One region of the Alkalinema sp. FACHB-956 genome, then DNA from elsewhere that is predicted to be linked to it. Evidence: predicted binding sites of a transcription regulator. Region 1 holds the regulator's gene; the other holds the start of a gene.
What was found. Region 1 encodes HrcA, which represses chaperone genes, less so after heat shock. Its sites were predicted from a motif close to ANTTAGCACTCNNNANTNNNGAGTGCTAANT; they were not measured.
Positions count from the first base shown of each region.

Region 1 (7,537 bases):
GATCTCGTTCAGATCGGTCAGAACTCGTTCAAATCATCGTTCGGATGGTGGTTGAAAGTCAGCATGAACAGTCCGAAGTTCTGTATTCTTAGCTGAATTCACGGTTAAATTGCCTAATTGTCCAATTTTAGCCCAACGCTTACCGTCATTCTTACTTGCATCCTTTCTTTTTGGGAGATGATGTATTTTTCTAGACTTGTAGTTTACGGATTTAGGGAGTTTGATCAAGTAGCTAGTAAGTGGTTCTACAAGTGGTTCTACCCGTTCTCTGGAGTTAATCAGTTGTTGAATGGAGCTTATTAAATCTGTGCTGCATTTCTCTGAATTGATGTTCGTAAAGTTATCAAAAGGTTTATCCAGCCAGTGCTCCCCCCATGCATAACCATGGGATTCTCGTGAGAGATATTGCTGAGAGATATTACAAGAGCGACTGATTCTCCTTCATCCCCAGCCCTACCCCTATGAAAGCAACTAGCCTCTCTGTTTGGAAACAACTCAAACAACGCGCAATTACCGTTGATGAAGCCCTAGAGTTGTTGATCGATCGCGACGGAAATGTCATCTTTGAGCTCCTCGACGGGGAAGTCAGCGATCGCTTCATGCGGCAATTTGCCGATCGCCAATCCCTGCCAACGGTGATTCCGCTACTGCTATGGCGGAATTGTTACTACCTGGGCTGCCCCAAAGCGCTCTCTCAAGCAGAACTACGGGCGATCGGCGAACGCACGCTAACAGAGATTAAGGTGATTCCAGTTGCTGAAAAAAGTTATCGCACTTGGTATCACTTGGCCCATCTGGATCGCAATACGATCAGTGCTGTGCCGTTGGTGAATCCTTTAACTGGAGAGCGGGAGCAGGAAGACATTGGTCAGATCACCGAACTGCATCTCTCCCGTGCCGAAGATCAGATTGGCCGCATTAAAACGATTATTTCGGGGGCCTTGCGCAACCGAGCCAGTGACATTCACTTGGAGCCTACGGCGGAAGGGTTACGAGTGCGCTATCGGATTGATGGCATTCTGCGAGACATTACCACCCTGCCCCCCGAAATTAGCCGACGGGCGATCGTCGCGCTCAAAGTAATGTCCAGTATGGATATTGCGGAGAGCCGCCGTCCCCAGGATGCTCGGATCGGCGAAAGCTACGCCTCCGGTGAGCAAAATGAAATGGGGCTGGACATGCGGGTGAGTACTTTGCCCTGTGTCGGTGGGGAAAAAGCCGTGATCCGGTTGCTGCCCCGCGAAAACCCCTTTTCGGGTATGGATGAGTTAGGATTTACGCCCCATACGTTGGAAATTTACCAATCCTGGCTGAAGCAACCCCAAGGAATGGTGATCTTCACTGGCCCAACCGGGTCTGGGAAAACCAGTACGCTCTACACCAGCTTGCAGACGATCGCCACGGAATATGTCAACGTGGTGACGGTGGAGGATCCCGTAGAGTACGTTTTACCCCGGATTACCCAAACCCAAGTCCATGAAGCCGCAGGCATGACCTTTGCAGCAGGGCTGCGATCGATTCTGCGGCAGGATCCGGACATCATTATGGTGGGGGAAATTCGTGATCATGAAACCGCAGAAACCGCTGTACGTGCAGCCTTAACAGGTCACCTAGTACTGACCACCCTGCACACCAATGATGCCACCAGTGCGATTCCTCGTTTGAAGGATATTGGGCCGGATCCTGGGTTGCTGAGTGATGCCTTGTTAGGCGTGGTAGCCCAACGGTTGGTGCGCAAGGTCTGCCCCCATTGTGCTGAACCCTATACCCCGACCGACAAAGAATTGACGATTTTGGGCATTACCCGTGAAGAAGCCCAAGCCCACAATTGGATGAAGGGGAAAGGTTGTGCACGGTGTTTCAACTCCGGACATTTGGGTCGGGAAGCCATCATTGAACTGCTGAATATCGACGACACGGTGCGACAGATTATCTATGAAGGCACCATGACCCAACTCCATGGATATTTAGCGGAGAGTAATTTTGAATCCTTCCGCATGGCCGCGATCGCGAAAGTTAACGCAGGGGTGACAACGGTGGATGAAATTTTGCGGGTATTGCCCCACAGTGCCCTTGCCCGCCGAAAAACCGTCCGCCCACCCGCCCACATTCCGCCCACCCATATCAAGGTGATTAATCAACAAGCGATTTAGACCACGGTCAACCAATGGTGAACTCATTGTTAGCGCATTATTAACCCGTTGAATGCAGGGGATCCCCTGAGATTGATCAACGGGGACTCGTTTGCGGATTGGAGAGCATGGTAGGCTGGGCGGGGATTATCTATGAGCTTGAGTTTCAATCCTTTTAAGTTCTCAGACCGTTAAGTCCCCAGCCTGTTAGTCCCTAGTCCGTTAGTCCCCAGCCTGTTAAGTCTCCATTCCTATGTTTCAACCCACTCTGCCCAGCATTAGTGTTGAAGAACTGGCTCAACAATTGGCCAATATGCCGGATTCCTTGCAACTCGTGGATGTCCGTGAGCCGGAAGAACTGGCGATCGCGCAGTTACCGAATAGCATCAGTCTCCCCTTAAGCCAGTACGAAGTCTGGTCGCGGGATATTCACAGTCGTCTGGATGCGGATCAAGCCATTGTGGTGTTGTGTCATCACGGTATGAGATCGGCCCAGATGTGCCAATGGCTGATGGGACAGGGATTTACGCAAGTGAAGAATATTACTGGGGGGATTGACGCTTACTCCGTATTGATCGATCCGTCGATTCCTCGCTACTAGCCAGCCTTCTGGTTTGACTAGACGATCGGCGAATTTTGACAAGTGCAAGAATTTTGACAAGTGCAAATCAGGTGGGACTCTGCCAAGGGAGAGAACTGCCTACAAATGCTGCATTCTTGCTTTTGAAAATTGCGCCAAAACTGCTCACCCTCAGCAACGACAGAAAACGAGATCTGCTATCTTAGGGACACATCATTGCAGAAATTGCAAAAACTTAACAACTTCCGGGTTCTGTGCCAGAAGTCTGTTGAGTCTGTTACGTTCTGTTGAGTCTGCTAGGAGATCGGAGCGTGAAGTTGTCCGTCAAGATTTTTCTACATTTTTAGAATTTCTTCGATCGCACCTTGACGACTCCAGGATTGCCTGCGGAAATATTGCTTGCGAACCGGAATCGCCTGCGGACCGGAGTTTCCATAGCAATCTTGTGCTGAAGGGCAGTCAGTCTGTGGGCCGTCAGTTGGTCCAATGGGCCGTCAGTTGGTCAATAGTCAGTGATTTTACGCGAGCAGCAGGTTTCCCTGCATCTGTTTTAACTGCATCTGTACTGAATCTGTTTTGAACCTTAATCCGTTTTAATCCTCATTTAACGCCCGTTTAGTTCCCTTCCCAGTAGCTTCAAAATGTCTATTCAAGTCACCCTTAACAACCGCCAGCAGCAGGTTCTTTGGGCTACGGTACGACACTATGTTGCCACCGCAGAACCCGTCGGATCAGAAGTACTGGTTAAAGAATATAAGATGAGTGTGAGTTCCGCGACGATTCGGAATGCCATGGGGTTTTTGGAGAAAGCGGGCCTGTTGTATCAGCCCCATACCTCGGCGGGCAGAGTTCCGTCGGATTCGGGCTATCGATTGTATGTGGATCATTTGATGCAGCCCATGCCACAGATGACGCCCCAGGTAGAACGATTGTTGGCCGATCGCTTGCAGGCAAGCAACTGGAGCGCAGAAGCTGTTTTAAAAGGTGCTGCACAAATTCTTGCAACTTTGAGTGGCTACATCACCCTGATTACGACCCCGCTCACCCACAATTTGGAGCTGCGCCATTTGCAACTGGTGCAAGTTGACCCCAAGCGAGTGATGCTAATTCTGGTGACAGATACCTATGAAACGCAGTCGGTGCTGATGGATTTGCCGGAATCGCCGGAGCCGGAAGATGCGGAATTGTTGGAGCAGGAATTACAGGTGTTGTCCAACTTTTTGAACGATCGCCTCCGAGGCAAAACGTTAGTGGATGTGCAGGCCGTGGACTGGCGGGAACTGGGACAGGAATTTGAGCGGTATGGTAGCTTGCTGACCGCGATCGTCCAGGAAGTGGATCAACGGCTGGCTCAGGGGGCTGCGCCCACTCAGATTTTGATTAGCGGCTTGGCAGAAGTGCTGCGGCAACCGGAGTTTTCCGAGTTGCAACAGTTACAAACCATTTTGCAATTATTAGAAGAAGGGCAACAGCAACTGGTGCCTTTGATTTTCGATCGACCCCAAGGTGGCGATTTACAAGCCTCCCGCGATCGACGGGTGATGGTGCGCATTGGTGCAGAAAATCCCCTTGAACCGATTCGTTCCTGCACACTCATTTCCTCCACCTACCATCGCGGCAACATTCCTGTGGGGAGTATTGGCGTTTTAGGCCCCACCCGAATGGACTACGACAACGCGATCGCGCTAGTGGAAGCAACCGCAGATTACCTCTCGGAACGCCTCAGTTAACCCCTTGCACTTAGATTTTTCTGGTTCACAGAAAAATCTCTATGAGACAGCTATGAGCCAGATAAATCCCTCAGAGTGTCAGCGATCGCAAAAGTTCTTTGTGTCATGAGGCTTGGAGTTTTGAAGGCGATCGCTTCAGCAATTTATGCACCAAATCAGGAATTTGGGAGGGACGCTCGGCCACGGGAACTCCCGCCCGCTTGAAGGCCGCTACTTTACTTTCTGCTGTCCCAATATCTGGGCCAAAGTCGAAGGTTTTGGATTCAATAATGGCCCCTGCATGGCCAATTCGACGATTACGCGGAGCAGTGTGACCAGCAATGTAAGCGACAACGGGCTTATCGATCGCCTCTGAAATATAGTGGGCTGCCCGTTCTTCACTATCGCCGCCAATCTCTCCCACTAAAACGATCGCCTCCGTTTGGTCGTCTTCCTCCAGAATTTGTAGCCATTGGGGAAACGTGGAACCCACGATCGCATCACAGCCAATACTGACCCCGATCGACTGTCCAATCCCCGCCCTGGTTAAGGTGCGGGCAATTTCATAGGTTAGGGGGCCATTGCGGGTGATTAATCCTACATTCCCTGGCATGTAGAAATCGGGGGGATGAATGCCCAACAATAACTGTCCTGGCACAATCACTCCAGGGCCATTGGGGCCAACCACCAACGTTTCCGTTGCCTCCGCTTGGCGCACAAGATGCACCATATCTAGGGGCGGAATCCCTTGGCTAATGAGAATAATTTGCCGAATGCCAGCTCGAATGGCCTCCAGCGCCGCATCCAAGGCTGCATAGGGATGGGTGCAGATAACTGTGGTTGAGATGCCCCGCGCGATCGTGGGAATTTGTTCAACCATGTCGTAAATCGGAATATCGGCCACTGTGCTGCCTCCATACCCCGGACTCACCCCTGCAATAATATGAGTGCCGTAGGTTTTCATTAACGGAGCATAGGTCATTCCTAGGGGTTCTGTGATCCCTTGAATAATGACTTGGCTAGTGGGCGAAAAAATCATAAATATCAAACTGCACTGGATTAATTATTCTTGAGCGAAATTACTTATTCTTTGGCAGGAAGAATCCATTCGCTCAAACATTCGCCTGAGAGCTTGTGCTATGGACTATAAAACGGTTGTCTCCAAACTCGCAAGCTGTTTGAGGATCGAGCCCCACTCCCTGCGTGCTGAAAAGATAGCAAGTTTACAGCCACCACTCTCCCAGGATTCTTGGCGCACACATAAGGTGAAGCTTATAGGATAGCGATTTTAGTTGAGGGCTGTGGCTAGATGGATGACATTTCCTACAATGCCCGGATGTCTTCGTCCGATCTTGGGCCACTCAAGAATTTCCGTAAAATTACTGAGTTTCCTTCGGGTTAAGTATTGGTTAAGACGAGGTTTTATTAGGTTTAACTCGCTGCATCACTTCCTTGATCGCTGCATCCAGATCCTCCAGAACCACGATCGACGTTCCACTCAGGATTTCCTTAGCAGCTTCGTAGTCCTTGCCCGCGAGGCGCACAATCACTTGCGGTGTAAAGGTGACTCGGCTGACGATCGTGTCTTCTTGAGTCCGGGTATAAGTTCGCACATTGTGGGTGTGATTTTGCAGGAACTCCACTAACGTCTGGGCAATATCTTGGCAGGAAACAATGCCGCCAACTAAGTTGACTAAAATGATCTTAAGTTGGGACTGTTGCCCCATGCGATGGAGCCCCTGATCCAAGCGTTGACACAGGGTATTGGGGAGCCATTGATGGTGGGTTTCGCTGCCGATGTTGAGAAAACACAGGGGCTTACCACCGGCCTGATACACCAAATCTAGCGTAGCCATGGTCAACCCCGCGCCATTGCAAATCAAGCCGATCGACCCATTGGTATCCATGGTCATTTGCAGTTCCGGTTGCCGATCGAGGGGATTGACGATCGGGGATTCGCTCAAACTCGCGAGATCAGGATGTCGCCCTAAGGAGCCATCGTTGACCGTCACCTTGCCATCTAAGGCCATGATCTGACCGGCGTGATCCACCGCTAGCGGGTTAATTTCAATCAGATCTAAATCCTTGTCATCGAGCAGCCAATACATTTTTTCAATCACTTGGCTGACAGCATTCATCAAATCGCCCTGCAACCCCATCTTGAGGGCCAACTGTCTGGCATAGAACGGTGAAAAGTCCCCGTCCACGACGACTTGCTGCATTTGGTCAATGGCCGACTGGACTTCCATCCCCCCTTTACACGAGCCTAGGAGAACCGGGCGACGAATCGATCGGTTTAATGTAACGGCTAAATAAAACTCCTGAACGGCATCAAATTTGGCTTCTGCCAGCAAAGCCTTGGGATATTCGCCCATGATGGGCAAATTAAAAATCGTTTGGGCAGCGGCAACCGCATCAATAGTATTTTCAACGAAGCGGACTCCCCCCATGCGGCCCCGGCCCCCAATGTAGACTTGGGACTTTAAAACTACAGGGTAGGGAATGGTGAGATTTCTCAGATCCTTGGGCCGATCGATCCGTTGGGAGGGCAAGACGGGAATGCCAACCGTGCGGAATAGTTCTTTAGCTTGATATTCGAGGAGATCCATAGTTCGCCTGCGTCTTTTGGGTGGCATGTCCTGACTTCCAACTCCTTAAAATATACTTTTGCAGCGATTAGATCCATGGGTTCCCGCTGCCATGATTGTTACGTGTTTTTCTGCCGGGGCAATTACGCCCCATCCTAGCGAGGACACCCCAATTCCCTCTATATCCCATCTGACAGAGTCCTGGCTGAGTCTAGGAGGGTTTATGCACCGAATCGTTGGCAATTCAACCGAGGTTTAACGGAACGTACGATCGTCCGATGGAAAATGATTGTTTTGAATGATTGCCTTTAATGATTATTTTTGATCATAACTTTTATAGGGTTTTCTTATGATGTATGTCTATCTCCATGGGTTTGCCTCCAGTCCACGATCGTGGAAAGCCCAGTTTGCCAAATCCCGATGGCAAAAATATCACCAACCCCTCATTACGCCGGATCTTAATCAAAATGATTTCTCGCACCTCACCCTCAGTCGTCAAATTCACCAAGTCCAAACACTAATTGCTGA
Region 1 covers NZ_JACJRC010000021.1:25,438-32,974, reverse strand. Annotated here, with positions in the region: gene H6G21_RS19005 (GspE/PulE family protein) at 462-2,153, shown strand; gene H6G21_RS19000 (rhodanese-like domain-containing protein) at 2,386-2,733, shown strand; gene hrcA (heat-inducible transcriptional repressor HrcA) at 3,354-4,442, shown strand; gene H6G21_RS18990 (CoA-binding protein) at 4,546-5,460, opposite strand; gene H6G21_RS18985 (ATP-grasp domain-containing protein) at 5,831-7,030, opposite strand; gene H6G21_RS18980 (YqiA/YcfP family alpha/beta fold hydrolase) at 7,359-7,537, shown strand, end outside.

Region 2 (7,537 bases), on a different contig from region 1:
CGGGTGTTCTATCGAGACGGTTTACGGGGCGTGAGCTTTCCTTGGAAGCAGGATTGGCCACGCTTTGAGCAATGGCAGGCGGGGCAAACCGGATATCCGCTGGTGGATGCCAATATGCAGGAACTGGCGGCCACGGGCTTTATGTCCAACCGAGGACGGCAGAATGTCGCGAGTTTTCTGACTAAAAATTTGGGGATCGATTGGCGGATGGGGGCGGAATATTTCGAGTCCCAACTGATTGACTACGATGTGTGCAGCAACTGGGGGAATTGGAATTACGCCGCCGGAGTTGGGAATGATGCCCGTGGTTTCCGGTTCTTCAACATTACGAAACAGGCCAAGGATTACGATCCCCAAGGAAAATACGTCAAACACTGGTTGCCCTGTCTGGCCAAATTACCTGTCAATCAAGTGCATGAACCCTGGAAATTGGGCAACGCTGAGCAAAAACCAAACGCTGAGCAAAAACAATGGGGGATACGGGTAGGCGTGGATTATCCCCATCCGATCGTTGATTTGTTCAAATCTGCCACGGCCAACGAGCAACGCTATGAAGCGGCGTTTCCTCCAAAAACAGGATATTTCCCAAAAAAAGATAAAAATCTCCCTAAGCAAGAGATTCATAGAAGTGAAACAGCCCCTATAATACGCCCATAGCAAATTTTCGATATTAGGAAGGCACAGCTTTTTATGGCACGGTCTAGCTTTTGGGATGATTTCAAGGCGTTTCTCATGCAGGGAAACGTTGTAGACCTAGCAGTTGCAGTAGTGATTGGGGGCGCATTTGGCAAAATTATTACTTCCTTGGTAGAAGACATTATTACGCCAGCAATTTTGAGTCCTGCATTGACCGCCATCAATGCCAAGAATCTAGAGGCTTTGTCTTACAACGGCATCCTCTACGGTAAGTTTCTGGCAGCGGTACTCAGCTTCTTGGTAATTGCGCTTTCAATCTTTATCTTGATTCGCACGATGGAAGCCGCCAAGAAGAAACTGCAACGCCAGAAGGCTCTAGAAGAAGCCGAGGCAGCAGCAGCACCTGATCCGCAAGTTGTATTGTTGGAACGCATTGCCCGCGCGGTTGAATCGCGTTAATCTGCCTCAGTCTCTCAAGCGATGTGCTCATACCCAAGCTTTTATAAAAATACCCGGTATATAGCCCCAATCATTTTGTCGATCATCCGGCAATCCCATAAATCTCAATACTGAAAAGCGCGATCGCTTCCTCAAATCAGAGAGCGATCGCGCTTTTTATGATTCACAGGTTGCCGTTAACGGGACGGACAACACCACCAGGGATTACATCATCCCCATGCCGCCCATACCACCCATGCCACCCATACCGCCCATGCCACCCATATCGGGTGCTGCCGCAGACTTCGGTTCAGGCTTTTCAACCACGAGGGCTTCCGTGGTCAGTACCATGGAAGCGATCGACGCCGCATCTTGCAACGCAGAACGGACAACCTTAGCGGGATCGATTACCCCAGAGGCCACCAAGTCTTCGTAGGAATCGGTCAGGGCGTTATACCCCATATTGAAGTCCAGGGCACGGACTTTCTCAACCACAACGGATCCTTCAACCCCTGCATTGTCGGCAATTTGCTTCAGGGGTGCTTCCAGCGATCGGGCGATGATATCCACACCGATCTTCTCTTCAGAGTTCGTTAAGCCTGCTTTGACCGCATCTAGCTTGGAAGCCAAGTGCAACAGGGTCACGCCACCACCGGGGACTGTCCCTTCAGCAACCGCAGCCTTGGTTGCATTCAGAGCATCTTCAATCCGCAGCTTGCGATCCTTGAGTTCGGTTTCCGTCGCAGCACCCACCTTGATGACTGCAACGCCACCGGCCAGTTTGGCGATCCGTTCCGATAGCTTTTCCTTGTCGTATTCGGAATCCGAGGCATCCAATTCCCGGCGCAGTTGCTCCACCCGCTTTTGGATGTTAGCCGCATTCTCCGCCGCAGACACGATCGTGGTCGAATCTTTGGTAATGCTGATTTTACGCGCCTTGCCCAGCATATCGAGGGTGGCGGTATCCAGGCTCAGACCCATGTCTTCCGAGATCACTTGACCATCGGTGAGCACAGCGATGTCTTGCAGCATGGACTTGCGGCGTTCCCCAAAGCCTGGAGCCTTAATCGCAGCAACGTTCAAGACACCCCGCAGACGGTTGACCACCAAAGTGGTCAGGGCTTCCCCTTCGATGTCTTCCGCAATAATCAGCAACGGTTGTCCAGCCCGTGCCACCTTCTCCAGAATGGGCACCAACTCCTGAACGGAGCTGATTTTCTTATCCGTCAGCAGGATGGCCATGTTTTCAAACTCAGCCAGCAACCGCTCGACATCGGTCACAAAGTAGGGAGACAGGTAACCCCGATCGATCTGCATCCCTTCCACGACATCCATGTCGGTATCCAGGGACTTGGACTCTTCCACGGTGATGACGCCATCTTTGCCCACCTTGTCCATGGCTTGGGCAATCATCCCACCAATTTCTTCGTCGTTGCCTGCGGAAATGGTCGCAACTTGGGCGATCGCATTGCCTGCAACGGGCTTAGCGACGGCTTGAATTTCTTCAACCAGCGCAGCCACAGCCTTTTCCATTCCCCGCTTCAGCGCGATCGGGTTGGAGCCAGCGGCGACATTTTTCATGCCTTCCCGGATCATCGCTTGGGCCAGAACCGTTGCAGTGGTGGTTCCATCACCAGCTAGATCGTTGGTCTTAGAAGCCACTTCCCGGATGAGTGAAGCGCCGGTATTTTCCAGTGGATCTTCCAGTTCAATTTCTTTCGCGATGCTGATGCCGTCGTTCACGATTTGGGGGGCACCATACTTTTTCTCCAGGAGTACGTTGCGACCTCTTGGCCCCAAAGTCACTTTCACTGCATCGGCCAGTGCATTGACACCGCGTTCCAGTGCCTGACGTGAAGCTTCATCAAAGACGACGATCTTTGCCATAGTGTATGCCTTCCAGAGTTCCGTATTTGACTCTAGCACTCCATGACCAAGAGTGCTAAAAGCTATAGGATCGGAAAACCGTCATTCCATGCTGCAATGGATCACGCCGGATCGCGTCCTGCAGAACATCACTGCGGTCAGACCTAAATCGATGCAATCTAATCGATGCAATCTAGCTGCGATCGATGGGATCTGTGGGATCTGTATAGTGTGGGTCTGGTGTGGCTCGTCGATCGCGCGTTGATGGCGTGAGGTGTAGATCCTGATATTCCGCAATGTGCATTTCCGGAGGGCAATGGTAGGATCGAGGCATCTATCAACGAAAAGGGCGTATACCAAGTTGGCGCACTACCCACTGATTGACTACCCTTGGCGACCCTTGTGGTATCTTGATGTGAACCTCAAGGAAAAACGTAAGACAGATCCTGCACTATCCTGGGTGGATCGGTGTGAGCCGCCGTGTATAGGCTGATTCGATCGACTATCGCTTCACGGTTGACTGTATCAGTTCTCACGCTTAAGTGTACGCTTAGCATTTCTATATTCTTCCTCTGGTCTGCTCTGATTGGGTGATGGTGCTGCAACTTCTACTGCTGTGCAATCTCTATCAATGTTCAGAATCAATGTTCAGAGAATGTTCAGAGCCTGTAAAGCTCAGAGCCATCAACATTCAGAGTGGATCAACGTTCAGGGTGGGTCAACATGTTCTATCCAGCTCTCAGGTTTGCTCCAAGCGCGACAAACCTCATTCCACTGTGGATTGTACCTGTGGATTATGACTGTGGATGAGAACCGTAGATTCATGACCATGGATTGTACCTGTTGGATCTCAACCGCCTTTTGGAAAATATAGACCGATTAAGGTCTTTGGTGGGATGAGGTTCCTGAACCTGAGGTACCCAAAACGGAAATCCCTGGACAGAAGAGGAACTGATCCTGATCGGTCAACAGCTTCGATCGAATCATTGAGTTTGAGTCAATGAGTTTGACAAATTTGCCACGTTTTTGCGCTTTTGCCACGTTTTTGCGTTGCCATTGATTTCTAGCATTGTGCTGTACGATTCATCCAATCTGATGCAGGGGCAACCCGATGCAGGGGCAATCTAGCGCAAGGTCAACCTAACGTAAAGTCAATCCGCTAGTTCAATCAGTTGGTTTTTCGGTCAAACCGGCTCCTACCTTTAGGCTAGGTGATACCCCATTAAGTGATCAATACTCCCAATTGAGTGATTGCTATAGGGATGCACCCTGTACGGACAGACGCCGGACAAGGGAAGACTGGAAGTATTCTGCGTTGAGTTTCGTTGTCGAGTTTCGTTGTGCTGAGCTTTTGTTGAATGGAAGGCTCGTTGAGTGAAATTCTCACTGAGCTGAATGCTTTTTTACTGTCTGGAGTGCACTCATGTCAAAGTTTTACAGTCAAAAAATCACCCCGATGCCCATGCCGGAAAGCATCAATGTTGTGGATCTGGTTGATCATTATTTCACCGCTTACAACTCAGCACGGCTCCGGGAAACCTGTCAGTTGTTAGCGCGGCAAGTCTTTCAGCCAGGAGTCACGGTTGGGCTGAGTTTGTCAGGGGCTTTAACCCCGGCGGGATTTGGGGTGTCCGCGATCGCGCCGTTGATGCGAGCGGGCTTTATTGACTGGATTATCAGCACAGGGGCCAACCTCTACCATGACATGCACTATGGCCTCGGCTTGGCCCTCTATGCCAGCAATCCCTTTGTGGATGATGTGAAACTCCGGCAAGAAGGTCGCATTCGCATTTACGACATTGTGTTTGACTATGATGTGCTGCTCAGTACCGATGCATTTTTGCGTCAGATTCTCCAGGCAGAACCCTTCCAGAAACGCATGGGCACAGCGGAGTTTCACTACCTTTTAGGGAAGTATGTTTACGAGATTGAGCAACAGGTGGGGGTACAACAACCGTCGCTGCTGTCCACGGCCTATGAGTGTGGCGTGCCGATCTACACCTCTTCTCCAGGGGACAGTTCGATCGGTATGAATGTGGCAGCGGTGGCGCTGGATGGCAATGATCTGTTTATCGATCCCATGATTGATGTCAATGAAACGGCAGCGATCGCCTATGCTGCGAGACAAACGGAGTCTGGGGACGTGGGCAAAAGTGCCGCCATTATCCTGGGGGGTGGCAGTCCCAAAAACTTTCTTCTGCAAACCCAGCCCCAACTACATGAAGTCCTGGGATTGGAAGAACGGGGCCATGATTTCTTTATCCAAATTACTGATGCGCGACCGGATACGGGGGGGCTGTCCGGTGCCACGCCCAGTGAAGCGGTCAGTTGGGGTAAGGTTGATCCCGAAGAGTTGCCCAGCGCGATCGTGTGCTACACCGACAGTACCATCGCCCTGCCCATTTTGACCGCTTACACCCTCAACCAAAGTGCACCTCGGCCCTTAAAACGGCTCTACGATCGCCGGGATGCAATGATGGATGAGCTACGTCGAGACTACAATGCTGCGAAGAAAACGGCTGCAACGCTCAAATCTCAAGCTCCAGCCTTGTCAATCATAGACAAATCCGTCATAGATAAATCCGTCTCAGATAGCTCTGGTCTAGAGAAACCTGTCTTAGACAAACCGATCTTAGACCCTGTTTTAGGCAAAGTGCCTGAGAAACCTGTTGCAACCTATCCCTGCGGAACACCGATCCGACGGTAACGATCGCAGAAATCAACCCAATGGGCAATCTTGTAGACGATGCAATCGATGCAATCTATGAGGTTGCCTATTATTGTTGGAGCCTCGTTGCTGGGGCATCGGTGCGAAATTGTTGAGGCATTGATGAATGAGCGATCGAGATTTGTAGAGATTGCTGGACTGATTGCAAGGGGTTCTTAAATTGCTTGGGCAATCCCGATCTCCATCTCGATCGTTCTGTAATCGATTGTGCTTTTTGTAAAACTTATCAATGCTATAGCTATTTCTAATCACAGGCTGGGTGCGTCAGCTTTAATACCCATCAACAGCACATTGATCGAATATCAATGATTGGATATCAACGACCGCACATCAACTGCACATCGCATATGCAGATCCCATAGATTTCGCTCGAATACCTTTCGCTCGAATACCTTTCGCTCGAATACCTTTCGCTCAAATACCTTTCGCTCGAACGTCCCTAGGTTGAACGTATTGAGCTCGAACGTATTTAGCTCAAGCATAGTTAGATCGAGTTGGCTCGAATTAACTCGATCAGGGGTGCTTCTAGAAACTTTTCGTCGATCGCGCTTTACCAATTTTGATCGATCCCTGCAAAATAAAGTTCAAGCGAAGTTGATAAAGAAACATATCTTGATTATTACAATAGGTAACATTATCGATTAAGCTCAATAACCCGTCTCCTCCTCCTGTTTCACAGTTACATCAGCGAAGGTCAACATGACAGACACTCCAGCTCGGCAGCGTGTAGTGATTATTGGTGGTGGCTTTGGGGGACTCTACACCGCAAAAGCGCTGGGCAGTACCCAATTTGAAGTCACCCTGATTGATAAGCGGAACTTTCACCTTTTCCAACCGCTGCTCTATCAAGTGGCAACGGGAACCTTGTCTCCAGCGGATATTTCTTCACCGCTGCGGGCGATCGTCAGCAAGCACAAAAATGTGCGGGTATTGATGGATGAGGCGATCGACATTGACCCCGTGGCCCAAAAGGTGATCTTGCAAAGCCAAGAAATCGAGTATGACAAGCTGGTTGTGGCCACAGGAGCCAGCCACCACTATTTTGGTAATGATCAGTGGAAGGATGTGGCACCGGGCTTGAAGACGATCGAAGATGCGATCGAAATGCGACGGCGGATCTTTTCAGCCTTTGAAGCAGCGGAAAAGGAAACTGATCCAGCGTTGCGGCGGGCTTGGTTGACCTTTGTGATTGTGGGTGCGGGGCCTGCGGGGGTGGAACTGGCCGGAGCGATCGCCGATCTGGCCTTTAAGACGATGAAGGATGACTTCCACCACATCGATCCGACCGAAACCCAAGTGATTCTGCTGGAAGGGCTCGATCGAGTCTTACCGCCCTATCCGCCAGAATTGTCTCAGAAGGCACATGTTGCGTTGGATCGCTTGGGCGTGAATGTGCAAGTCAGCACCCGCGTGACCAATATTGAAGATGGCGCAGTGACGGTTCTGCAAGGCGAAACCTCCAAGACAATTCCTGCCAAAACAGTCCTGTGGGCCGCAGGCGTGAAAGCCTCTCCGATCGGCAAAGTCTTGGAAGAACGGGCTGGCGCAACCCTCGATCGGGTGGGGCGGGTGATGGTGCAGCCCGATCTCAGTCTGGAGTCCCAGCCCAATATTTATGTGATTGGCGACTTGGCTAATTTTTCCCACCAAGGAGAGAAGCCTTTGCCGGGTGTGGCAGCGGTGGCGATGCAGGAAGGCGAATATGTCTCCGATCTATTGCAAGCCCAAGCGAAAGGAGCAACTTTACCCGCGTTTAAGTACACCGATTTGGGCAGTATGGCCGTCATTGGCGATAACGAAGCGGTAGTAGACATGGGCTTTATCAAGTTCTCCGGCTTCTTTGCTTGGCTAGCCTGGGTTGTGGTTCAC
Region 2 covers NZ_JACJRC010000002.1:257,487-265,023, reverse strand. Annotated here, with positions in the region: gene H6G21_RS04555 (DASH family cryptochrome) at 1-657, shown strand, start outside; gene mscL (large conductance mechanosensitive channel protein MscL) at 691-1,095, shown strand; gene groL (chaperonin GroEL) at 1,300-2,961, opposite strand; gene H6G21_RS04540 (hypothetical protein) at 3,134-3,274, opposite strand; gene speY (deoxyhypusine synthase) at 4,364-5,647, shown strand; gene H6G21_RS04530 (NAD(P)/FAD-dependent oxidoreductase) at 6,368-7,537, shown strand, end outside.
Region 2: groL (chaperonin GroEL) is a predicted target of HrcA. The motif match lies at 2,992-3,022, and genes of this name have one in related genera.